DNA from 3 places in the Brachybacterium saurashtrense genome. Region 2 is predicted to be linked to each of the others. Evidence: predicted binding sites of a transcription regulator. Region 2 holds the regulator's gene; each other region holds the start of a gene.
What was found. The regulator HrcA, encoded in region 2, represses chaperone genes, less so after heat shock. The targets are predictions, from matches to a motif close to TTNGCACTCGNNNNNNNCGAGTGCNAA.
Positions count from the first base shown of each region.

Region 1: groL (chaperonin GroEL) is a predicted target of HrcA. The motif match lies at 2,988-3,014, and genes of this name have one in related genera.
Region 3: groES (co-chaperone GroES) is a predicted target of HrcA. The motif match lies at 3,298-3,324, and genes of this name have one in related genera.

Region 1 covers NZ_CP031356.1:244,178-252,032, forward strand. Annotated here, with positions in the region: gene DWV08_RS01110 (variant leucine-rich repeat-containing protein) at 1-78, opposite strand, end outside; gene DWV08_RS01115 (hypothetical protein) at 360-1,016, shown strand; gene DWV08_RS01120 (uracil-DNA glycosylase) at 1,035-1,718, opposite strand; gene DWV08_RS01125 (DUF3263 domain-containing protein) at 1,831-2,181, shown strand; gene DWV08_RS01130 (LytR C-terminal domain-containing protein) at 2,243-2,833, shown strand; gene groL (chaperonin GroEL) at 3,200-4,843, shown strand; gene DWV08_RS01140 (hypothetical protein) at 4,994-5,287, shown strand; gene DWV08_RS01145 (SRPBCC family protein) at 5,354-5,812, shown strand; gene DWV08_RS01150 (CPBP family intramembrane glutamic endopeptidase) at 5,813-6,664, opposite strand; gene DWV08_RS01155 (endonuclease/exonuclease/phosphatase family protein) at 6,762-7,610, shown strand; gene DWV08_RS01160 (LLM class flavin-dependent oxidoreductase) at 7,639-7,855, opposite strand, start outside.
Region 2 covers NZ_CP031356.1:1,317,138-1,324,992, reverse strand. Annotated here, with positions in the region: gene lepA (translation elongation factor 4) at 1-1,665, shown strand, start outside; gene DWV08_RS06045 (MOSC domain-containing protein) at 1,662-2,447, shown strand; gene hemW (radical SAM family heme chaperone HemW) at 2,453-3,610, shown strand; gene DWV08_RS06035 (DUF4870 domain-containing protein) at 3,874-4,533, opposite strand; gene DWV08_RS06030 (DUF3097 domain-containing protein) at 4,716-5,597, opposite strand; gene hrcA (heat-inducible transcriptional repressor HrcA) at 5,755-6,756, shown strand; gene dnaJ (molecular chaperone DnaJ) at 6,857-7,855, shown strand, end outside.
Region 3 covers NZ_CP031356.1:343,576-351,430, reverse strand. Annotated here, with positions in the region: gene DWV08_RS01595 (pseudouridine synthase) at 1-314, opposite strand, end outside; gene DWV08_RS01590 (hypothetical protein) at 311-1,012, opposite strand; gene groL (chaperonin GroEL) at 1,255-2,841, opposite strand; gene groES (co-chaperone GroES) at 2,845-3,141, opposite strand; gene DWV08_RS16685 (hypothetical protein) at 3,579-3,752, shown strand; gene DWV08_RS01575 (metallophosphoesterase family protein) at 3,838-4,692, opposite strand; gene DWV08_RS01570 (molybdenum cofactor biosynthesis protein MoaE) at 4,757-5,284, opposite strand; gene DWV08_RS01565 (MogA/MoaB family molybdenum cofactor biosynthesis protein) at 5,281-5,829, opposite strand; gene moaC (cyclic pyranopterin monophosphate synthase MoaC) at 5,826-6,368, opposite strand; gene DWV08_RS01555 (molybdopterin molybdotransferase MoeA) at 6,365-7,636, opposite strand; gene moaA (GTP 3',8-cyclase MoaA) at 7,821-7,855, shown strand, end outside.

The DNA.
Region 1 (7,855 bases), 1.1 Mb from region 2:
CTCGGTGAGCTCGAGCAGGCGGTCCGCTGAAGTGCTCGGATCGCCGGCCTCCTGCGCCGCTGTGCGGGGCTGCGTCACCGTGATCTCCCTTCGTCACGCGTCGTCGGCCGGCACCGGGGATCGGTGACCGGGCGCCCGTGCGCGGTGCGCGAGCGCCATGCCGACCCCCGAGAATGGCACAGCGGCGTCCGCTCGGGTCCCGGACCGCCCGTCCATCGGACGCAGATCACGCCTCCCGCGCGCCCCGGGGCGGGGGAGTTCTCCCCATGTCGCACGGGCGCGGCGCGCCGTAGCCTCGGAGCGATCAGGGCAGCGATCGCGCCGCCACCAGCACCGGGGCGCGGAGGGAGCGGGGCACGATGGCACAGCCGTACCTCACCGGCGCGCAGCCCGTGCCGCACCGCCCCCGCCGCGGGCTCTGGATCGCGCTGGGCTGCGCCGTGATGCTGGTGGTGCTGCTGTTCCTCGCGGCCACCGGCGGCGTGGTGTACCTGGTGGCGCGCGGCGGCGACTCGCCGGAGCCGCCCCCGACCTCCCCACCCGTGGAGACCGCGGAGTTCTCCCACGACTACTTCCGCTTCACCTACCCGGCCGACTGGTACGACCTCAGCGGCCGTGCCGGACTCTCCGACGCCGGCGGCGTGGTGGAGCTGGCCGACGAGCAGATCGACACCGAGGACTACGACGCCCTCGCGCACGCCGGCATCGTGGTCTACGTCTTCGACTCCGACTACCGCGCCGCCGGGACCTGCCGCACGCAGGCGACCTGGACCGGCTTCGCCTGGGACAGCGCCGAGGAGCCCCAGGAGCTCGACCCGGTGACCATCGGCGGCCGCGAGCTTCCCGCGTACCGCACGCTCGGCAGCCACGGCGGCGAGGACGTCATCGGGGAGATGTACTGCGCGGACGTGGGCGAGAACGTGGTCCAGATCGTGGTGGAGACCCGCGGCGCGACCGCCGTGGACCCGGAGCTGCAGGCGATCCTGGACAGCTGGGAGTGGACGGCCCGCGGCTGAGTCCCGACGGGGCGGGCCTCAGGCCGCCAGCGGCAGGCGCCAGTCGATCGGCGCCGCACCCTGCTGCTCCAGCAGCGCGTTGACGCGGGAGAACGGCCGGGAGCCGAAGAACCCGCGGGAGGCCGACAGCGGGCTGGGGTGCGCGCTGGCGACGTGCGGCACCTCGCCCAGCAACGGGATCAGGGACTGCGCGTCGCGGCCCCACAGGATCGCGACCAGCGGCCCGCCCCGCGCCACCAGCGCCCGCAGGGCGTGCTCGGTGATCTCCTCCCAGCCCCGCCGGCGGTGCGAGGCCGGAGCGCCCGGCTGCACGGTGAGCACCCGGTTCAGCAGCAGCACTCCCTGGTCCTGCCAGGCGCTGAGGTCCCCGTGCGCGGCGCGCGGGATCCCCAGATCGCTCTCCAGCTCGGTGTAGATGTTGCCCAGCGAGCGCGGCAGCGGGCGCACGTCCTGCTCCACCGCGAAGGAGAGTCCGATCGGGTGCCCGGGGGTGGGGTAGGGGTCCTGCCCCACGATCAGCACCCGCACCTCGGACAGCGGCCGGGCGAAGGCGCGCAGCACCCGGTCCCCGGCGGGGAGGTATCCGCGCCCGGCGGCCGTCTCCTCGCGCAGGAACTCGCCGAGCGCCTGCAGGCGGTCCTCGACGGGGCGGAGGGCCTCGGCCCAGTCCGGGGCCACGAGCTCGGGGAGGGGAGTGCGCATGCGGCCAGTCTCCCATCCGCGGCGCCCCCTCCCGCGTGATCCCGCTCGCCCCGCGGCCCCGTCGGCGGCGCGCCGCCCGGGCCGGACGGCCGCACGCTCGTACGCTCGTCGCATGTCCTCCGCCCGCCACGACCGTGCCGCCGACGCCGCGCCCGCCGCGTCGCCCGCGGAGATGTCGCCGTCCTCACAGCCGGTCGAGCCCGCCGCCCCGGGCGGCCTCGGCGAGCGGGATCGGCTGATCCTCGCGCTCGAGGGGCGCACCTTCCGGTACGTGGGTGCCAAGGAGCGGGCGATCCGCGAGGAGATCGGGATCTCCAAGGTGGCCTATTACGTGCGGCTGAACGCCCTGCTCGACGAGCCGGAGGCGCTGCGCGCCGCCCCCGCGGTGGTGCACCGCCTGCGCGCCCGCCGCACCTCCGGCGACGGCCCCGCGGCGGCCGACGGCGGCACCCGCGTGGCCTGAGCGACGCCCCGCAGGGCGTGTGCTCCCCACCCGGATCCGGGGGAGCAGGTTTAATGGGGCCGTGGCTGATTCCCAGTATCCGTACCCCCCGGACCGATTCGACGATGAGGCGGACGCCGTGTCCTTCCACGGCGCCCACCGCGCCGAGCTGCCGTTCTGGCGGGAGAACCTGCTGTACATCATCATCATCGGTGCGGCCGCCGTGCTGCTGGTGGTGCTCCTGTTCTTCATCGGGAGCATGGGGGGCGACGGCGACGAGCGCGCCGAGGACCCGACCACCGCCGCCGAGTCCACGACGGAGGGGGAGACCTCCGCCGAGGAGGAGGGCGAGGCCAGCGAGGAGCCTGCTCCCGAGGCGGACATGTCCACCCCCGTGCTGGTGGTCAACGCCGGCGGCATCAACGGCCTGGCGGGCAGCTGGCGCGACACCCTCGAGGGCGACGGCTGGGAGGACGTGAGCGTCGCCACCGCGGACAGCACCCAGCAGGAGCCGGCGGTGTTCTACCGCGCCGAGGAGGACGCCGAGACCGCGCAGGCGCTCGCCGCGGAGGTCGGCGCCGCCGAGGCGCAGCAGAGCGACGAGTACGACGCCGCGGTCACCTTCGTGGCCGTCACAGAGCCCGGCGCCGGCGGCGAGGACTCCGAGGGCTGAGTCCCCGTCGGCCCGCAGGGGCCGAGCCATCGCCGCGACAGCGACCGGCGGAGGCTCGGCCCCTGCGCCGTTCCCGGCGCCCGGGCCGCGATGTCCGGACGGTTCGCCCGGAGCGCAGAGTTAGCACTCTCCGCCCCGGAGTGCTTATGATGAGCTGGCACTCGCAGAGCGAGAGTGACAGCGCCGACGGCGCCCAGCTCCCGCCCCGCGCACGCTCGATCGGCCGGCGGTCCGCCGCCTGGCCGACCACGAACATTCCGGCCCCGTGAGGGTGCCGTCGCCGTGGGACATGAACACGGCGGCGACGCTCGTCCGTCGCGGGCACTGGGTCGGGTGGACACCACACCACACGGGAGAGATTCCACAATGGCCAAGCTCATCTCTTACGACGAGGAGGCCCGGCGCGGCCTCGAGCGGGGAATGAACCAGCTCGCCGACGCCGTCAAGGTCACCCTCGGCCCCAAGGGCCGCAACGTCGTGCTCGAGAAGTCCTGGGGCGCCCCCACCATCACCAACGACGGCGTGTCGATCGCCAAGGAGATCGAACTCGACGATCCCTACGAGAAGATCGGCGCCGAGCTGGTGAAGGAGGTCGCCAAGAAGACCGACGACATCGCGGGCGACGGCACCACCACCGCCACCGTCCTCGCCCAGGCCCTGGTCAAGGAGGGCCTGCGCAACGTCGCCGCCGGCGCCAACCCGATCGCGCTCAAGCGCGGCATCGACAAGGCCGTGGCCGCGGTCTCCGAGACCCTGCTCGCGCAGGCCAAGGAGATCGAGACCAAGGAGCAGATCGCCTCCACCGCCGCCATCTCCGCGGCCGATCCGGCCATCGGCGAGCTCATCGCCGAGGCCCTCGACAAGGTCGGCAAGGAGGGCGTGATCACGGTCGAGGAGTCCAACACCATGGGCCTCGAGCTGGAGCTCACCGAGGGCATGCGGTTCGACAAGGGCTACATCTCGCCCTACTTCGTCACCGACGCCGACCGCCAGGAGACCGTGCTCGAGGATCCCTACATCCTCCTGCTCTCCTCCAAGGTCTCCTCCGTGAAGGACCTGCTCCCGCTGCTGGAGAAGGTCATCCAGTCCGGCAAGCCGCTGGCGATCATCGCCGAGGACATCGAGGGCGAGGCCCTCGCGGTGCTGGTGGTCAACAAGCTCAAGGGCTCCTTCAAGTCCGTGGCCGTCAAGGCCCCCGGCTTCGGCGACCGCCGCAAGGCGATGCTCGAGGACATGGCCATCCTCACCGGCGGCCAGGTCATCGCCGAGGAGGTGGGCCTCAAGCTCGAGACCACCGGCCTCGAGCAGCTGGGCCAGGCGCGCAAGATCGTGGTCACCAAGGACGAGACCACCATCGTCGAGGGCTCCGGCGACGCCGACCGCATCGCCGGCCGCGTCTCCCAGATCCGCAACGAGATCGAGAACTCGGATTCGGACTACGACCGCGAGAAGCTCCAGGAGCGCCTCGCGAAGCTGGCCGGCGGCGTGGCCGTCATCAAGGCCGGCGCCGCCACCGAGGTGGAGCTCAAGGAGCGCAAGCACCGCATCGAGGATGCCGTGCGCAACGCCAAGGCCGCCGTGGACGAGGGCGTCGTCGCCGGTGGCGGCGTCGCGCTGCTGCAGGCCGGCGCGGACACCTTCGGCTCCCTCGCCCTCGAGGGTGAGGAGTCCACCGGTGGCAACATCGTCAAGGTCGCCGTGGAGGCCCCGCTCAAGCAGATCGCGTTCAACGCCGGTCTCGAGGCGGGCGTCGTGGCGGAGAAGGTCAAGTCGCTGCCCGTCGGTCACGGCCTGAACGCCGCGACCGGTGAGTACGAGGACCTCCTCGCCGCCGGCATCATCGACCCGGTCAAGGTGACCCGCTCCGCGCTGCAGAACGCGGCGTCCATCGCGGGCCTGTTCCTCACCACCGAGGCCGTCGTGGCCGACAAGCCGGAGCCTGCTCCGGCCGGCGGCGGCGACGACATGGGCGGCATGGGCGGCATGGGGGGCATGGGCGGCATGATGTGATCCCGCCGGTCGACGTACCGGCGCGCGCAGCGCGCCGGTAGGAGACCAGCAGATCGCGAGATCGCACGCCGCGCCACCCGCGCGCTCGACGAGCCCCGATCCTCTGCGGAGGGTCGGGGCTCGTCGCGTCCGGGCGGGGCGATCCCCGAGATGACGGAGCCGGCCGCTCCGGAGGGCTATGTGTGGGCGCGAGGGGTGACCTTCTCCGCGCCGACGGACCGGGTGGAGGTCTGGCTCGAGGAGTCCTTCGGCTCCGCGGACGTCGTCCAGAACGTCCACATGCTGACTCCCGCGCTCTCCGAGGCGTTCGACGTGGACGAGGTGCCGGAGACGTGGCGCGCGATGAAGCGCTCGGTCGAGGGCACCTCGAAGGAGCTGATGCTGCTCCTCGACGACGCCGATCCGACCGCCGTCCGGCTGCACCTCCGGCGGCGAGCCGACTGACCGCCTCCGCCGTGGGGAGGACGAGTCCTCGGAGCGGGGTGCCCCGGCGGGTGGCACCATGACGGCATGACCTATGAGCTGCAGGACTCGATCACCGTCCCCGCCACGCCGACGGAGGTGTACGCGCTTCTCAGCGACGTCACCCGCACGGGGGAGTGGAGCGTGCAGTGCCGCCGGTGCGAGTGGGAGGGCCCCGAGCGCGGCGTGGGCGCACGATTCACCGGGTACAACCGCACCGCCGAGCGGGAGTGGGAGACCGTCTCCGAGGTGATCGCGGCCGTGCCCGGGGAGCACTTCGCCTGGTCCGTGGGGCCCGGCCGCGCCGAGTGGGGGTACCGGATGCGGCCGCTCGCTGAGGGCGGCACCGAGCTCACGGAGTACACGCGCACCACCCCGGGGCTCGAGGAGGCGTTCGCGCAGCGCTACGGGGAGCGCGCCGAGGAGGAGATCGCGGTGCGCCAGCAGGCGGCCCGCGTCGGCATCCCCGCCACCCTCGAGGCGATCCGCCGGATGCTCGCCGCCTGATCACACCAGGAAGATCCCGATCACCCCCGGATGGCGGGCGTGCACGATCGCCAGGAACACCACCACGTCGAACAGCAGGTGCACGATCAGCACGTACAGCAGCGACCCGGTGCGGGAGAACAGCCAGCCCTGCAGCAGCGCGAAGGGGGCGGTGAGCAGAGGCCCCCAGGCCTGGTAGCCGAGCTCCCACAGGAACGACACGAAGATCGCCGCCTGCAGCAGGTTCGCCGTCCACACCCCGAAGTGCCGGCGCAGCAGGGCGAAGCAGGTGCAGATGAAGAACAGCTCGTCCCAGGTGCCCACGAAGTTCACCCCGACGAAGAAGCGCGCCACCTCGGCGCCGTCGACGAGAGGCGGCCAGTTGCGGTACACCCCCGAGGTGACGAAGTAGAACGGCAGGATCAGCCAGCCCAGGAATGGCACGGCCAGGATGTAGGCCTTCTCGATCCGGTTCCAGGGGTCACCGGTGCGCAGGGGGAATCGGATCGCACGGCGCCGCAGCAGCAGCCGGTCCACGAGCACGGGCACGGCCACGGCCAGCAGCAGCACCGTGCCGATCGTGAGGAAGCGGTCCCAGTCCACCGAGGCCACCACCGAGGTGGTGGAGACGATCGCGATGCCGATCCCGATCAGGGTGAGATCCTTGGCGAGTTCGCGGGAGACGAGCAGCGCGCCGAGCAGGCTCAGCACCAGCAGTCCGTGCCCCCAGCCGGGCAGCTGCAGCGCGAACAGGCAGAACGCGGAGGCGGAGACCCCGGCGGCCGGCAGCAGGGCGAGTCGCGGTGCGGGGGCGGGAGCGGTCTCCGCGGAATCCGGGGAGCCCGCGGGCACGGCGGCCGACAGTGGCGTCATGGCACCAGCATGGCAGGTGCGGTGCGGTGAGGCCTGCTGCTCCCGCCCCGCCGCCCGTCATCCGACGTCATCGACGCTCCTGCGCGAGGATGGAGCGATGGACTCCACCGCCGCACCGTCTGCCTCCTCAGCACTGCCCGCCCTCACGGACCCGCCCGCCCTCACCGTCCTCACCCAGAACATCCGCTGCGAGGTGCCCGGCACCCGGCCTGGTCAGGCGGATCACTGGCCGGAGCGGGCACCGGTGCTGCGCCGCCTGCTGCGGGCGGCGGAGGCGGACGTGGTGGGCACCCAGGAGGTGCTCCCTGCGCAGCTGCCCGTGCTCGACGAGGCGCTGGGGGCGACCCACCTGCGGCTGGGCACGGGCCGGGAGGAGGGCGGCGGCGGCGAGCACAACCTGCTGTTCCTGCGCCGCGAACGGTTCGAGGTGCTCGCGCAGCAGCAGTTCTGGCTCTCCGAGCGGCCGGAGCGTGCGGGGTCGCTCGGCTGGGACGGGCACTGCCCGCGGATCGCGGTCCTGGCACGGGTGCGGGATCGGGCGAGCGCGCAGGAGATGGTGCTCGCCGTGACCCACCTGGACCACGCGGGGGAGGTGGCGCGCGCACGGGGCGCGGCGCTGCTCGCGGCGCGGCTGACGGACGCGGCGGGGGAGGCGCCCGTGGTGCTGATGGGGGACTTCAACGCCGCCGCCGGCGAGTCCGCGCCGTGGCGCACCCTGCGCGAGGCGGGCTTCGAGGACGCGCACGCCGCCGCCGTGCACCGCGGGGAGGACATCGGCACCTTCCCCGACTACGGGCCGCCGCAGGCGGGCGGGACGCGGATCGACTGGATCCTCACCCGCGGTCTCGCCGTCGAGGAGTACGCCGCGACGGTGCCGCAGCACGGGGGCCGGGCGGCGAGCGACCACGCCACGGTCATGGCCCGGGTGCTGCTGCCGTCCACCTGAGCGACGTCCCGGCAGGGCCGGGGCCGGCTCACAGCCCCCAGGCCTCCGCGAGCAGCTCGATGCCGCGCACCCGGTGCTCGGGGTCGAAGTAGTTGGCGGTGACGATGAGCTCGTCGGCCCCTGTGGCCTCCACGATCTCCTCGAGCTGGGAGACGACGCTCGCGGGGGAGCCGACGGCGCGGATCGAGAGCGTCTGCTCGACCTGCTGCATGAGGTGGTCCGGAGCGAGGCCCTCGAGGTCCCGC
Region 2 (7,855 bases):
ATCACCGTGAAGAGCCAGGCCGTGCGCATGCCCTGGCAGGTGGACGGCGTCAACTACGCGCTGAACATGATCGACACCCCCGGGCACGTCGACTTCACCTACGAGGTCTCCCGCTCCCTCGCCGCCTGCGAAGGGGCGATCCTGCTGGTCGACGCCGCGCAGGGCATCGAGGCGCAGACGCTGGCGAACCTCTACCTCGCCATGGAGCACGACCTCACCATCATCCCGGTGCTCAACAAGATCGACCTGCCCGGCGCCGAGCCCGAGAAGTACGCGGCGGAGATCGGTCAGCTGGTGGGCGTGGACCCCGACGACGTGCTGCGCGTCTCCGGGAAGACGGGCGTGGGCGTACCCGAGCTGCTGGACCACATCGTCGGCACGCTCCCGGCGCCGGAGGGCGAGACCGAGGCCCCGTGCCGGGCGATGATCTTCGACTCCGTGTACGACACCTACCGCGGCGTGGTCACCTACGTGCGCGTGGTGGACGGCTTCCTGAAGTCCCGCGACCGCATCGACATGATGTCCACCGGGGCCCATCACGAGCTGCTCGAGATCGGCGTGAGCTCCCCGGAGCCGCACCCCACCTCGGGCATCGGCCCCGGCGAGGTCGGCTACCTCATCACGGGCGTGAAGGACGTGCGCCAGTCCAAGGTGGGCGACACCATCACCACCTCGGTGCGCGGCGCCACCGAGCCGCTGGCCGGCTACGACGACCCCAAGCCGATGGTGTACTCGGGCCTGTTCCCCATCGACGGCTCCGACTACCCGGTGCTGCGCGACGCCCTGGACAAGCTCAAGCTCAACGACGCCGCGCTGAACTACGAGCCGGAGACCTCCACCGCCCTTGGCTTCGGCTTCCGGGTGGGCTTCCTGGGCCTGCTGCACCTGGAGATCGTGCGCGAGCGCCTCGAGCGCGAGTTCGACCTGGATCTCATCTCCACCGCCCCGAGCGTGGTCTACCAGGTGCGGATGGAGGACGGCAGCGAGGTGGAGGTGCTCAACCCCTCCGACTTCCCCACCGGCAAGGTCCACGAGATCTCCGAGCCGGTCACCAAGGCCACCATCCTCGTGCCCAGCGAGTTCATCGGCGCGGTGATGGAGCTGTGCCAGTCTAAGCGCGGCCAGCTCGGCGGCATGGACTACCTCAGCGAGGACCGCGTGGAGCTGCGCTACACGCTGCCCCTGGCGGAGATCGTCTTCGACTTCTTCGACCAGCTGAAGTCCCGCACCCGCGGGTACGCCTCGCTGGACTACGACGTCTCCGGCAGCCAGGTCGCCGATCTGGTGAAGGTGGACATGCTGCTGCAGGGCGAGCCGGTGGATGCGTTCAGCGCCATCGTGCACCGCGAGAAGGCGTACTCCTACGGCGTGGAGATGGCCGGGAAGCTGAAGAAGCTCATCCCGCGCCAGCAGTTCGAGGTGCCGATCCAGGCCGCGATCGGTTCGCGCATCATCGCCCGCGAGAACATCCGCGCGATGCGCAAGGACGTGCTGTCCAAGTGCTACGGCGGCGACATCTCCCGCAAGCGCAAGCTGCTCGAGAAGCAGAAGGAGGGCAAGAAGCGCATGAAGAACATCGGCTCCGTGGAGGTGCCGCAGGAGGCCTTCATCGCCGCGCTCTCCTCCGACGCCGCCGACATGCCCAAGGACGGGAAGAAGAAGTGAGCCTCGCTCCCGGCCCGCTCTCCCCGGGAGCCTCCCGCTCCCTGGACCCGCTCGAGGTCACCCTCGCGCCGGGCGGTGGCCGGCTCGGTGCGGTGTGCACCGTGGGCGCGCTCTTCGAGGTGCGCGAGCGCTCCCTCATGAGCGGGATCGACAAGCGACCGGCCGACGGTCCCGTCACGCTCCTCACCCACGGGGTGCTCGGCGACGTGCAAGGGGACCGCGAGCACCACGGCGGGATCTTCAAGGCCGTCTACGCCTACTCCCGCGAGGTCCGGGAGGCCTACGCGACCGCGCTCGGCAGCGCGCTGCCGGACGGGTTCTTCGGCGAGAACCTGGTCACCGTCGGCCAGGACACCGACCATGCCGTGATCGGGGAGCGCTGGCGCATCGGCGGTGCCGAAATCGAAGCGACCTGCCCCCGCAACCCCTGCGGCACCTTCGCCGCCTGGATGGGGGACCGTCGCTGGGGCCGCGCCTTCACCGCCCAGGGACGGGCCGGCGCCTACTTCCGCGTGCACGTCGAGGGCGAGGTGCGCGCCGGGGACCGGATCGAGGTGCTGACGCGGCCGGACCACGGCGTCACCGTCGCCGAGGCGTTCCGCGGGCTCGACCCGCACCGGGCTCGCTCCCTGCTCGACTGGGCGGAGGCGAGCGGAACGATCCTGTACGACACGCTCGTCGGCTCCGCGCAGACGGTGCTCGCACGGGCAGGGGAGCGCAGCGACTTCCCGGACCGGCTGCGCTCCACGGGCCGGGGTCTGGGCCTCGGCCTGGGGCTGTGAGCGCGATGAGCGCCGGCCCCCTCCTCTCCGCCTACATCCACGTGCCCTTCTGCGCCGTGCGCTGCGGGTACTGCGACTTCAACACCTACACGCACGCCGAGCTGGGCGGCGGCGGCTCCCAGGCCGAGTACGCGGACAACGCCCGGGCGGAGATGGACCTGACGCTCGCCGCGGATCGCGCGGCCGGGTACGAGTACGAGGAGGTCTCCACCGTCTTCTTCGGCGGCGGCACCCCCACGCTGCTGCCGGCCGACGACCTGGTCGCGATGCTCGACCACCTGCGTTCGCTGATCCCGCTGGCCGCGGACGCCGAGGTCACCACCGAGGCGAATCCCGACTCGGTCACCCGCGCCTCCCTCTCCCGCCTGGCCGACGGCGGGATCACCCGCGTCTCGATCGGCATGCAGTCCGCCGTCCCGTCCGTGCTCGCCACCCTCGACCGCACCCACGATCCCGAGCGGGTGCCGCAGGTGGTGCAGTGGGCGAAGGAGGCCGGGCTCCAGGTGAGCCTCGACCTCATCTACGGCACCCCGGGGGAGACCCTCGCCAACGTCGAGACCTCCGTGCGCGCGGCCCTGGCCTGCGAGGTCGACCACCTCTCCGCCTACTCCCTGATCATCGAGGGCAACACCGCCATGGCACGCCAGCTGCGTCGCGGCGAGCTGGAGGCGCCGGACCCGGACGACATGGCCGACAAGTACGAGCTCGTCGACGGCCTCGCCGCCGCCGCGGGCCTGTCCTGGTACGAGGTCTCGAACTGGGCCCGCACCCCGGCGCACCGCTCCCGCCACAACCTGGCCTACTGGCGCGGCGGGGACTGGTGGGGGATCGGCCCCGGCGCCCACCGCCACCGCGACGGACTGCGCGCCTGGAACGTCAAGCACCCCAGCCGCTACGCACGGATGCTCGCCGAGGGCGCGCTGCCGGTCGCGGACAGCGAGCAGGTCGCCGTCGAGGACCGCCTGGTCGAGCGGATCATGCTCGAGCTGCGGATCGCCGACGGGCTGCCCGTCGAGGCCGTGCCCGCGGAGCACCGCGCGATGCTCGACGTGCACCGTGACCGCGGCCATCTCGAGCCCGAGGCCCTGGCGGCGGGCCGGGCGGTGCTCACCCTTCCCGGCCGGCTGCTGGCCGATGCGGTGATCCGCGACCTCGTGCCCTGAGCGCCGCGACCGGCACCGACATCGGCTGGCCAGACCTCGCACGGTTCCCGGCGCGGTGTGGCGCGTGCGCCCCGCGCGGCGCACACTGCCGTCATGGCACCCTCCGCAGCCTCCCGACCGCCATCGCCTCGCCGAGTTCGAGCAGGACGGCGTGCTCTGGATGTGACAGCGCCTCTCCCACGACGCGGAGGAGCCCCCGGGATCCCGTGGATCCCGGGGGCTCCTCGCCGTGGTCGTACCCGACGGCCCGCGTCAGGGGCGAGTCACTTCACCAGGCGGATGTTCAGCGGGTAGTTCCACCACACGCCCTGGTTCGCCTTCACGGCGCCGATGATCGCGAAGATCACGTGCAGCACGGCGGGCACCCACACCAGCGGGTAGAGCAGGGAGCCGATCCCGAAGGTGACCACCGCGAGGATCGAGATGACGATCAACAGGGCGATCTCGGCGATCACGGTGGCGATCGCGGCGTTGAGCGACTCGGCGGCGTTGTAGCGCACGTAGCGGTCGCGGTCCTTATACATCAAGAAGATGATCAGCGGGCCCAGCCAGCCGAGGAAGCCGGCCCCCACCACGTACCCGATCACCGCGGAGAGCTGCGCGAACATCGCCCACATGCGCGAGTCCGAGGCGCTGACGCCCTGCCCGGACAAGGGGCCCTCGTAGAGGCCCTTGAATCCCGGCGGAAGGGGGGCGGAGGACGGGTGCGGGCCGTCGGCGCCGGGCTGCTGCGCCCCGCCGTACGGCTGCTGGCCGGCGTGCTGCTGCTGGTTGGCGTACTGCTGCTGGCCGGCGAACGGCTGCTGGCCGCCCTGCGGCTGGGGGCCTGCGGCGGAGGGGGGAGGTATCGGGGACGAGCCCGGTGCCGGCTCGGCGGCGGGGCGACCGCCGAAGGGATCGTGGGGGTGCTCGCTCTGGCTCATGGGTGGCTCCTCGGACGCGCCGGTGGGGCGGGGATCAGGACGGCTCCCAGCCTATCCGTCGACGAGCCGCTGGTCACCGGGGTGGACTGCACCGATCCCTGGGGGATAACCCCCAGGGGCATCGACGCGCGGCGCCCCGACGTCTGCGCTCCGACGGTTCGACACCCCGACGACGAGACCGTTCAGGAGTCGACGGTGACGAAGTCGATGAGCTCCTCGATGCGCCCCGAGAGGGTGGGCTCGACGTCCGCGTAGGAGCGCACCGTGGCCAGGATCCGCTTCCAGCCCAGCCCCACGTCCGCCGTGTCGGCGTGGGGCCAGCCCAGCGCCGCGAGGGTGCCCCGCTTGATGTCCGTCCCCTTGGGCACATGGGGCCAGCGCTCCAGCCCCACCCGGGCGGGCTTGATCGCCTGCCACACGTCCACGTACGGGTGGCCGAGCACGGTGACGTTCCCCCGTGCGCCCGGCAGCGCCATCACCTCGGCGGCGATGCGGGACTCCTTCGAGCCTGTCACCAGGTGGTCCACCAGGATCCCAAGGCGACGCCCCGGGGAGGGAGCGAACTCGCGCACCCGCTCGGCGAGGTTGTCGGCGCCCTCGAGCTGCTCCACCACGATCCCCTCGATGCGCAGATCGTGCCCCCACACCTTCTGCACCAGCTCGGCGTCGTGCGTGCCCTCCACCCAGATCCGGGAGGCGCGCGCGGTGCGCGCGGTCGCGCCGTCCACGTACACGGAGCCGGAGGCGGAGCGCCTGCGCACCGGCGCGGTCGCGGCGTCGGTCGCGGCGGGTCGGTGCAGCACCACCGGCTGCCCGTCGATCATGAAGCCGGGGCCCAGCGGGAAGGTGCGGCGCACCCGGCGCGCGTCCTCCAGCTCCACCACCAGCTCGCCGGCGATCTTCTCGACCCGCGTGATCGCCCCGGTGAACCCCGTGGAGGCCTCCTCGACCACGAGGTCCCGGCGCGCGGGGACCTCCCGGGCCACGGGGCGCCGGCGGTGATGGGCAGGGGGGCCGGTGGAGAGCACGTCGCGGCCGTACCGGTCGGGGAAGTCAGCGGGCACGCGCGAGAGCGTACACCCGTGGCGCACACCTCCCTGCGATGCGCGCCGGGGACGCGTACGATTGGCACCTGGCATGAGAGAGTGCCAATGTGTCCGCAGCGGTCCCCGGCCGGCGGGCCGTCGCAGAGACCAGCACGCAGCGCAGGAGGTGAGCGAGATGGACGCCCGCAAGCTCCACATCCTCGGCGCGATCGTCGAGGACTACGTCGCCACCCGGGAGCCGGTCGGCTCCAAGTCGCTGCTCGAGCGTCACGAGCTCGGCGTCTCCGCGGCGACGGTGCGCAACGACATGTCCCTGCTGGAGGAGGAGGGGCTGATCCATCAGCCCCACACCTCCGCCGGCCGCGTCCCCACCGACAAGGGCTACCGCACCTTCGTCGACCACGTCGCGACGGTGAAGCCGCTCTCGGCGCCGGAGCGCCGCGCGATCCGCGCCCTGCTCGAGGACGCCGGCGACGTGGAGGAGCTGCTCAGCCGCACCGTGCGTCTGCTCGCCCAGACCACCCAGCAGGTGGCGATGGTGCAGTACCCGGCGCGTCGCCAGGCACGGATCCGGCACGTGGAGCTGGTGAAGGTGGCCGAGTCCCTGCTGCTGGTGGTGCTGATCCTGGAATCGGGCCGTGTGGACCAGCGCACTGTGCCGATCACCGCGGGCCTGCCCGCGGAGCATTACGTGGGCCTGCGCGACCAGCTCAACCGGGTCGTCGCCGGGCGCGAGGTCACCGACCTCGCCGGGCCTCTGGCCGAGTACCTCGACGCGCTGCCGGCGCTGGAGCGTCCGGCGGCCGCCGAGGTGTGCGAGACGCTGGTCGCCCTGGCCGCGACCCGCGCCGAGGACCGCATCATGATGGCCGGCACCGCCAACATCGCCCGCTCCGCCCAGGACTTCGCCCGCGACGTGGAACCGCTGCTGGACGTGCTGGAGGAGCAGCTGGTGCTGCTGCGGCTGTTCACCGAGATGCACGTCTCCCCGGGAGCGGTCGAGGTGCGGATCGGCTCCGAGCTGCAGGACCGCGCGCTGCAGCAGACGGCGGTGGTGGGCGCCGGCTACGGCGCGGGATCGCACCTGGCGATCCTCGGCCCGCGCCGGATGGACTACGCCACCGGCATCTCCACCGTCCAGGCCATCGCCCGCTACGTCTCCCGCTATCTCGAATAGGCACGTCGCCGGCGCACCCCATCGCGCCGCCGGCCGTACCGCGCCCGCGGGCCTCCGTGCCCGCCCGAGCCCCCGACTCCCTGCGAAGGAACCCACCGAAGTGAACGAGGACTACTACGACCTGCTCGGCGTCTCCCGAGAGGCCTCGACGGACGAGATCAAGAAGGCCTACCGGAAGCTCGCCCGCACCCTCCATCCGGACGTCAACCCGGATCCGGAGGCGGCGGAGAAGTTCAAGCGCGTCTCGCAGGCCTACGAGACGCTCGCCAACACGGACAAGCGCCGCCAGTACGACATGGGCGGCGGCCCGGGCATGGGCGGCTTCCCCGGGGGCGGCGGGGCCGGCTTCGACTTCAACGACATCTTCGACATGTTCGCCGGCGCCTCCGGCATGCGCGGTCGCAGCCAGGGCCCCGTGCCGCGCCAGCGCCGCGGCGGGGACGTGCTCCGCAGGGTGCGGATCGAACTGCGCGACGTGGTGTTCGGCACCGAGGAGCAGGTCACCTTCCGCACCGCGGAGCTGTGCGAGCGCTGCGAGGGCTCCTGCTGCGAGCCGGGCACCAGCCCCACTCGCTGCACCGCCTGCAGCGGCTCCGGGCACGTGCAGCGGGTCGCGCAGTCCCTGCTGGGCCAGATGGTGACGATGGCCCCCTGCCCCACCTGCGACGGCCACGGCGACGTCATCGAGCAGCCGTGCACGGGTTGCTCCGGCCACGGCCGCCGCGCCGCCGAGCGCACCGTCACCGTGCGCATCCCCTCCGGCGTGGAGAACGGCACCCGCATCCAGCTGCGCGGCGAGGGCGAGACCGGCGAGGCCGGCGGCCCCTCCGGCGACCTCTTCGTGGAGCTCTCCGTCACCGACCACGACGTCTTCGACCGCGACGGGGACGACCTGGTCACCACCGTCGCCGTGCCGATGACCACGGCCGCGCTGGGCGCGACGATCCCGCTGGAGACCTTCGACGGCACCCAGGAGCTCGACGTGCGCCCCGGCGCCCAGCCGGGGGAGGAGATCACTCTCAAGGGTCTGGGCGTGACGCCGCTGCGCCGCGAGCGCCGCGGCGACATCCGCGTGGTGCTCGACGTGGACGTGCCCACC
Region 3 (7,855 bases), 970 kb from region 2:
GCGCGCCAGGGCCTGCCCAGGGGGTCCACGATCTCCCCGTCGGCGAAGCGCCGCGGGAGCGGGGTGGCGGCGGGATCGACCAGCGCCGGGAACCGCGCGCGCAGGGCCTCGAGGGCGGGGCGCGGCGCCTCGTGCTCGCGCGGCACCAGCCAGCGCACGGGATCCAGCCCCTCCCGCTGCGGCAGCGGCGGCGGCCGCCGACGAGCGCGGCGGCGCGCGGCCCGACCGGGTCGGGGCGCGGCGGGGCCCTCGTCGCGAGCGCTCGGCGGCGTGTGCGCGCCGTCCGCCCCGGGGCCGTCGGGCCCCGGGCTCACAGCCCCCACACGATGAAGGTGAGCACGTTGTGCCCCACGTAGAACAGCAGCAGCGCCACGATCAGGGGGTTCGGGTGACGGTCCACGAAGCTCATCGCCTGCGGCGCCTGGCGGCGCAGCTCGGCCGGGGTGATCGCGTCGATGTGCTCGATCCGCACGCCCGCCTCCCGCGCCCGGCGCAGCATCATCTGCTGGGCGCGCGGGCCGAAGAAGCGGCTGGAGACGGCCAGCAGCCGACGGCCCTCCGTGTCCATCACGTACACCCCGTCATAGGCCGTCTCCGGAGCGTCCAGCGCCTCGGCGGGGGTGGCGCCGCGTGCGATGTCCCGCACGGCGATGACCGTGCCCACCTCGTCCCAGCGCGCGCCGCGGGGGCGGCGGAAGAGGCTGCGCAGCACGAAGCGCTCGCCGTCGATGTGCAGCCAGGAGGTGAGCACGCGCAGGCAGGTCACCGTGACGGCGACGGCGATCAGCACCCAGATCAGCAGCGGCAGCGTGAACAGCGGGTCGTGCAGCAGCGCCGGATCGCGCCACAGCCTCTGGCCCACGAAGCTGATGATCACGAGGAACTCGAGGATCACCACGAACACGACACCCACCACCAGGGTGCCGATCACCACGGGCGCGGGAGGGCCGAAGGTGCGGGTGGGGAGGGAGTCGTCCTGACCGGAGGACGCGGTGTCCGGGATGCTGATCACCACTGCTCCTCCGCCCGTCGACCTGATGTGACCGAGCCCATCTTAGGACTCCCGGCGACCTCTCCGGGACGACTCGCCGCAGACCGGACCGCTCGGGAGGGCGGCCCGACCAGCGGCGACACCCTGCCTCCTCAGTGGCACGGCGACAGCGACGACGAGGGCGGGCGGCCCGGGTCTCCCCGGTCCGCCCGCCCTCGTGGCGCGAGCCGACCCGACGTCACGTCGGATCGCCGCTCATGACCTCACTCGTCCTCGGAATCCTTCTTCTCGATGACGAGGGTCTCGGTGGTGAGCACCATGCCCGCGATCGAGGCCGCGTTCCGCAGCGCGGAACGGGTGACCTTGACCGGGTCGATGATGCCGGCGCCGACGAGGTCGATGTACTCGCCGGTCGCGGCGTTCAGGCCGGTGCCCGTGGGGGCCTCCTTGACCTTCTCGACCACGACGTAGCCCTCGAGACCGGCGTTCTCGGCGATCCAGCGCAGCGGCTCGACGACGGCGCGGGCCACGGCGCGCACGCCCACGGCCTCGTCCTCGGAGAGCGAGAGCCCGCCCTCGAGCACGGAGGACGCCTGGACGATGGCGCTGCCGCCACCGGCCACGATGCCCTCCTCGATGGCAGCGCGGGTCGCGGAGACCGCGTCCTCGATGCGCATCTTCTTCTCCTTGAGCTCCACCTCGGTGTGAGCCCCGACCTTGATCACGGAGACGCCGCCGGCCAGCTTCGCGAGGCGCTCCTGGAGCTTCTCGCGATCCCAGTCGGAGTCGGTGTTCTCGATCTCGGCGCGGATCTGCGCGACGCGGTCGGCGACGGCCTGGTCGTCGCCGGCGCCGCCCACGATGGTGGTGGAGTCCTTGGTGACCACCACGCGACCGGCGTGGCCGAGCACCTCGGGGCCGACGGTCTTGAGGTCGAGGCCGAGATCCGAGGTGACCACCTGGGCGCCGGTGAGCACCGCGATGTCCTGGAGCATGGCCTTGCGGCGGTCGCCGAAGGCGGGTGCCTTGACGGCCGCGCCCTTGAAGGTGCCGCGGAGCTTGTTGACGACCAGCGTGGACAGGGCCTCGCCGTCGACGTCCTCGGCGATGATGAACAGCGGCTTGCCGCCCTCCACCACCTTCTCCAGCAGCGGCAGGATGTCGGCCACGGCCGAGATCTTGCCCTGGTGCAGCAGCACCTGCGCGTCCTCGAGGACGGTCTCCTGGCGGTCCGCGTCGGTGACGAAGTGCGGGGAGATGTAGCCCTTGTCGAACTGCATGCCCTCGGTGAAGTCCAGCTCCATCGCGGTGGTGGACGACTCCTCCACCGTGATGACGCCGTCCTTGCCGACCTTGTCGAACGCCTCGGCGAGCAGCTCGCCGATCTCGCGGTCCTGGCTCGAGACGGAGGCGACGGAGGCGATCTGCTCCTTGCCGTCCACCGGGATCGCGATCTCGCCGAGCTTCTCGGAGAGCGCGTCCACGGCCTTCTCGATGCCGCGCTTGAGCGCGGCCGGCGCCGCGCCGGAGGCGACGTTGCGCAGGCCCTCGTGGACGATGGCCTGGGCGAGGACGGTGGCGGTGGTGGTGCCGTCGCCGGCCACGTCGTTGGTCTTGGTCGCGACCTCCTTGGTGAGCTGCGCGCCGAGGTTCTCGTACGGATCCTCGAGCTCGATCTCACGGGCGATGGTCACGCCGTCGTTGGTGATCGTGGGGGCGCCCCACTTCTTGTCGAGCACCACGTTGCGGCCCTTGGGGCCCAGCGTGACCTTGACGGTATTGGCGAGTCGGTCGACTCCGCGCTCGAGAGCGCGGCGCGCGTCCTCGTTGTACAGGATCTCCTTGGCCATGGATCAGGCCTCGATGATCGCGAGGATGTCGCGGGAACCGAGCACGAGGAACTCGTCCGCGCCGTACTTCAGCTCGGTGCCGCCGTACTTGGAGAAGACGACCTTGTCGCCGACCTTGACGTCCATGGGGATGCGCTCGCCCTTGTCGTCGAAGCGACCGGCGCCCACGGCGACGACCTCGCCCTCCTGGGGCTTCTCCTTCGCGGTGTCCGGGATGACCAGGCCGGAGGCGGTGGTCTGCTCGGCCTCGAGCGGCTTGACGACGACGCGATCCTCGAGGGGCTTGATGGAGACCGACATGCGGCTCACTCCTTCATGAAGAGATTGACTCTGTGTGAGTTCGTGGACGGGATCCGGTGCCGATCGTCGTCGCGGTGCCGACCGGCGGTGATCCCTCGCGGCAGCCTCTGGCACTCTCGGCCGTCGACTGCCAACGCGGCAACTCTAGGACGTCGGCTGGCACTCATGCAAGGCGAGTGCCAATCCGGCGCCCGGAGGCCTCGCCGCCCCGTCGCGCAGGGCGGCATACGAGCCGCGCGGGAGACCCCCGACAGTGCCGCCGATCACCCTCCGGAGCACCAGGTCACGTGCTTTTTGTGAACCCGATAACTTGCGCTCGGAAAGGTCGTGACACCTCCTCGTGGAGCGCGATATCACTGAGGTATCACGCCGACCGGAGCACCTGCGATCCAGGGCCCGGGAGGCACCACCGCTCCGAACCGAAGGGGACCCAGACCATGACCTTCCTCCGCTCCCTCAGCTCCGCCCTGGGCCGCATGTCCGAGCGCATGCAGGGCCAGGACGTCGAGCGCGGCGACCTGGTGTCGGACCACCGCCTCGGCGCGAACTACGCCGCCGTCGTCAAGGCCCGCTCCAGCCAGGGCATCAGCTCCATCGGCCTGGGGCGCTGACCCGCCCCCACGAGCATGCGCCGAGCCCCCGCGGACCACGTCCGCGGGGGCTCGGTGCGTTCCGGGGCGCGCGCGGCCGTGGCGCTCAGCGGCCCGCCGCGGCGATGATCCTCCCCACCTGCTCCGGGTCGAAGCGGTAGACGGGCTGCTCCGCGTCCCCGAGCACGTCACCGCTGCTGGGGTGGACCGCGGTGATCACGCGCGGGGCGCCCTCGCCGAGCTCGATGAGGCTCGCCCCGGACAGCGCCAGCGCCTGCTCGTGCCGGCCCGGTGCGAGCGGATCGACCACGTTGGTGACCCCCGGCGCCACGTGCACGGGGATCCCGGCGATCGCCCCGTCCATCGCGTGGTGGTAGTGCCCGGCGAGCACGATCCGCACGTCGGTGCCGGCCAGCACCTCGGCGAGCGCGTCGAGGCCGTCGAGGTCCAGGGCGCGCAGCAGCGCGGTGGCCCCCTCCAGGGGAGGGTGGTGGAGGGCCAGCACGGTGCTCTGCGCGGCCGGCTCCGCGAGCACGTCCCGCAGCCAGTCCAGCTGCGCCGTCTCGAGGTGGCCGTACCCGGCGCCGGGCACGCTGGTGTCCAGCAGCACGATCCTGCCGCCGCCGGCGAGCGGCACCACCCTGTCCTGCCGCTCCTGCAGGCGCTGCCCGGCGGCGATGGTCTCCCCGTACACGGCGGAGACGTCGTGGTTGCCCATCACCACCGCCAGCGGTGCCTCGAGCGCGGCGGCGACGGGGTCGAGGATCTCGTGGAGCAGGCGGTAGCTCCCGGGTGTGCCGTCCTCCGAGGCGTCCCCCGTGTGGACCACGGCGTCGATGTCCGCCAGCCCGTCCAGGCGGGCCAGCAGGCCGCGCAGGGCGGCGGCGGGGTCGATGCGGTCGTAGTGGCGGGCGTCGGGGTCGCCGTACAGGTGGGTGTCCGTGAGGTGCAGGATGCGCATGGCCTCACCGTAGCCAGCGCAGGTGGCCGGGAGGTGACGAGCACAGGGGCCTGCCCCGGCGCGCTCAGCCCAGCGCGCCCACCCACTCGGAGGTGCCGTCGGCGAACACCTGGTGCTTCCAGATCGGCACCCGCTGCTTCACGGTGTCCACGAGGTCGTCGCAGGCGGCGAAGGCCTGCTTGCGATGGGGGGCGGCCACGGCGCACACCAGGGCGGAGTCCCCGATCGCGAGCGGGCCGTGGCGGTGCGCCACGGCCACCCGGCAGTCCGGGTACCGCTCGGCGATCTCCCGTGCCACGGCGGCGAGCTCCTCCCCCGCGGTGGGGTGCGCGGTGTACTCCAGGCGGTGCACCCCGCGACCCCCGTCGTGATCGCGCACCACGCCGTCGAAGGTGACCACCGCACCGCAGCGGGCATCGGCGACGGCCGCGGCCATCGCCGTCACGGTGACCTCCTGCGCGGCGATCTCCGCGCCGCGCACCCGCGCGGCCGCGGGATCCGGGGCGGGGTCCCCGGCGAGACGGAGGGCCGACGGGTCCGCGCCGAAGGGGGTGCGGCCGCGGGCGGGATCGGGGTGGTGCTCCGTGCTCATCGGTGGTCGCCTCCGTCGCGCTGGTCCAGCAGGTGGTCGAGCAGCGGGTCCAGCACCTCGATGCCGTCCCGCACCCCGCCGCGGGAGCCGGGCAGGTTCACCACCAGGCTGCGGCGGGCGATGCCGGCCAGCCCCCGGCTGAGAAGCGCCGTGGGCACGGTGCGCGCGCCCAGGCGGCGCACCTCCTCGGGGATCCCGGGCAGCTCGCGATCCAGCAGCGGGGCGGTCTGCTCCGGGGTGGCGTCGGTGGGGCTGATCCCGGTGCCGCCGGAGGTGATCACCACGTCGATCCCCTCGTCGATCGCGGCGGCGAGGGCGCGGCCCACCTCGGGGCCGTCGGCCACCACCTGCCGATCCACAGGGTGGAGGCCGCGGCCGGCGAGCCACTGCACCAGCAGCGGGCCGGTGCGGTCCTCGTAGGTGCCGTCGGCCGCGCGGGTGGAGGCGATGAGCACGCGGGCCGAGCCGCGCAGGGCCGGCGGGTCCTGCCCCTCCTCGCGAAGGCGGCAGTCGGCGGCGGTGCGCCGGGCGGGCACGTGCCTCATGGCGTCCCCTCCCCCGGCCGCGACCCCGCATCCCGCTCCCAGTCGCCGCTCTTGCCGCCGGACTTCGCGAGCACCTCGATCCCCTCGATCCGGGCCAGGTGGTCCACGGCCTTGATCATGTCGTACAGGGTCAGGGCGGCCACGGAGGCGGCGGTGAGCGCCTCCATCTCCACCCCGGTGACACCGCGGGTGCGCACCTCGGCGAGGATCTCCACCCGGTCCCCGTGCGGGGTGAGGTCGAGCTCCACGCCGGACAGCGGCAGCGGGTGGCACAGCGGGATCAAGTCCGGGGTGCGCTTGGCGCCCATGATCCCGGCGATCCGGGCGGTGGCGAGCGCCTCGCCCTTGGGCAGGTCCCCGCTCGCGATCCGGTCCACCACGTCCTCGCGGGTGCGCAGCACGGCGCGGGCACGGGCGCGGCGCGAGGTCACCGCCTTGTCGGTCACGTCGACCATGTGGGCGGAGCCGTCGTCCCGCACGTGGGACAGGGCGTTCTGGGCGGCGTTCTCCGCGGCGTTCTGGGCGGGCAGGGCGTTCATGCGTCACCTCCGGGCAGAAGCAGGGTCTCGAGCAGGTCGCCGTCGCGGAGCACCGCGGTGCCCCGCGGGACCAGCACGAGCGCGTCGGCGGCCGCGTAGCCGCCGATCAGGTGGGAGGACGCGCCTCCGGCCAGGCGCACCGCCCCCGAGGGGAGCACGTGCGCGCGCCGGTACTGGTCCAGGTGCTCGGGCGAGCTCTCCTCGCCCTCGAGCCGCAGCGGGAGGCGCAGGCGCCGGCGGGGCGGGGCGCCGAGCGCCGGGCGGGCGAGGAGCTCGCAGCTCAGCAGGGCGGAGACGGGGTTGCCGGGGAACGCGAGCCAGGGCACGCGGCGGCCGTCGACGGTGAGGGTGCCGATGCCCTGCGGGCCTCCCGGCTGCAGGGCGAGGGAGGGGAAGGACAGCTCGACGCCCGGGAGCTCGGCGGCCTGGCGCACCACCTCGAAGGCGCCCCGGCTCACGCCGCCGCTGGTGACCACGAGCTCCGCGTCCTCGGCGCGGACCATCTGCTGCAGGTGCGCGTGGAGGGCCGCGGCGTCGTCGGGCACCGCGGCGGTGTGCACCACCTCGGCGCCGGCCTCGGCGAGGGCGGCGGCGAGGCCGGGCCCGTTGGCGTCGAACAGGGTGCCGGGGGCGGGCTCCGCGGTCGCGCCGGTCGCGGCCGGCAGCACCTCGGAGCCGGTGGAGAGCACCAGGGTGCGCGGGCGGGCGAGCACCTCCGCCTCCCGCAGCCCGCAGGCGGCCAGGTGCGCGATCCGGGGCGGGGTGAGCACCCGCCCCTCGCGCAGGATGCTGTCCCCGCGCCGGGTGTCGGAGCCGCGCCGTCGCACGAAGCGGCCGGGGGTCACGGCGCCGGGCGCCAGGCGCACGGCCGCGGCGCCCGGGCCGGGGAAGCGGCCGTCGGCGCTCTCCTCGACCGGGATCACCAGGTCCGCCCCGTCGGGCAGCGGGGCGCCGGTCATGATCGGCCGGGCGGTGCCGCCGGCGAGGGCGGAGGGGGCGTCCCCCGCGGCGATCGTCGGCCCCAGCGGGAGGTCGAGGACGCTCTCGGCGCCGAGGTCCGCGAGATCGGTGCTCGCCACGGCGAAGCCGTCCATCTGGGAGTTGTCCACGCCGGGGACGTCCACGAGGGCGCGCAGCGGTGAGGCCGCCACCCGGCCGACGGCGCGGCCGGCCAGCGCAATCACCTCGGTGCCGCGGACGGCGCCCAGCAGGGCGACGGCGTCCGCCACGTGGTCCTCGAGCGGGACCCTGCGCGTCTGCGAGGTCACGTGCACTCTCCTCGTCCTCGTCGAAGCCGGTCGCGGCCGGGCCGGCGGATCGGCCCCCGCCCAGTATGGCGCGCACGACGGGTGCGTCGCGGGCATCGGGTCCCCGGTCCCGACCACCGGCGCATGCGGGCACCTATCCTGGAGGTTCCCCGTCCGCCCCGATCCCGGCCCTGGAGGTGAGCAGATGGCCTCGCGACGCATCGCCCTGGGGATGCCCGT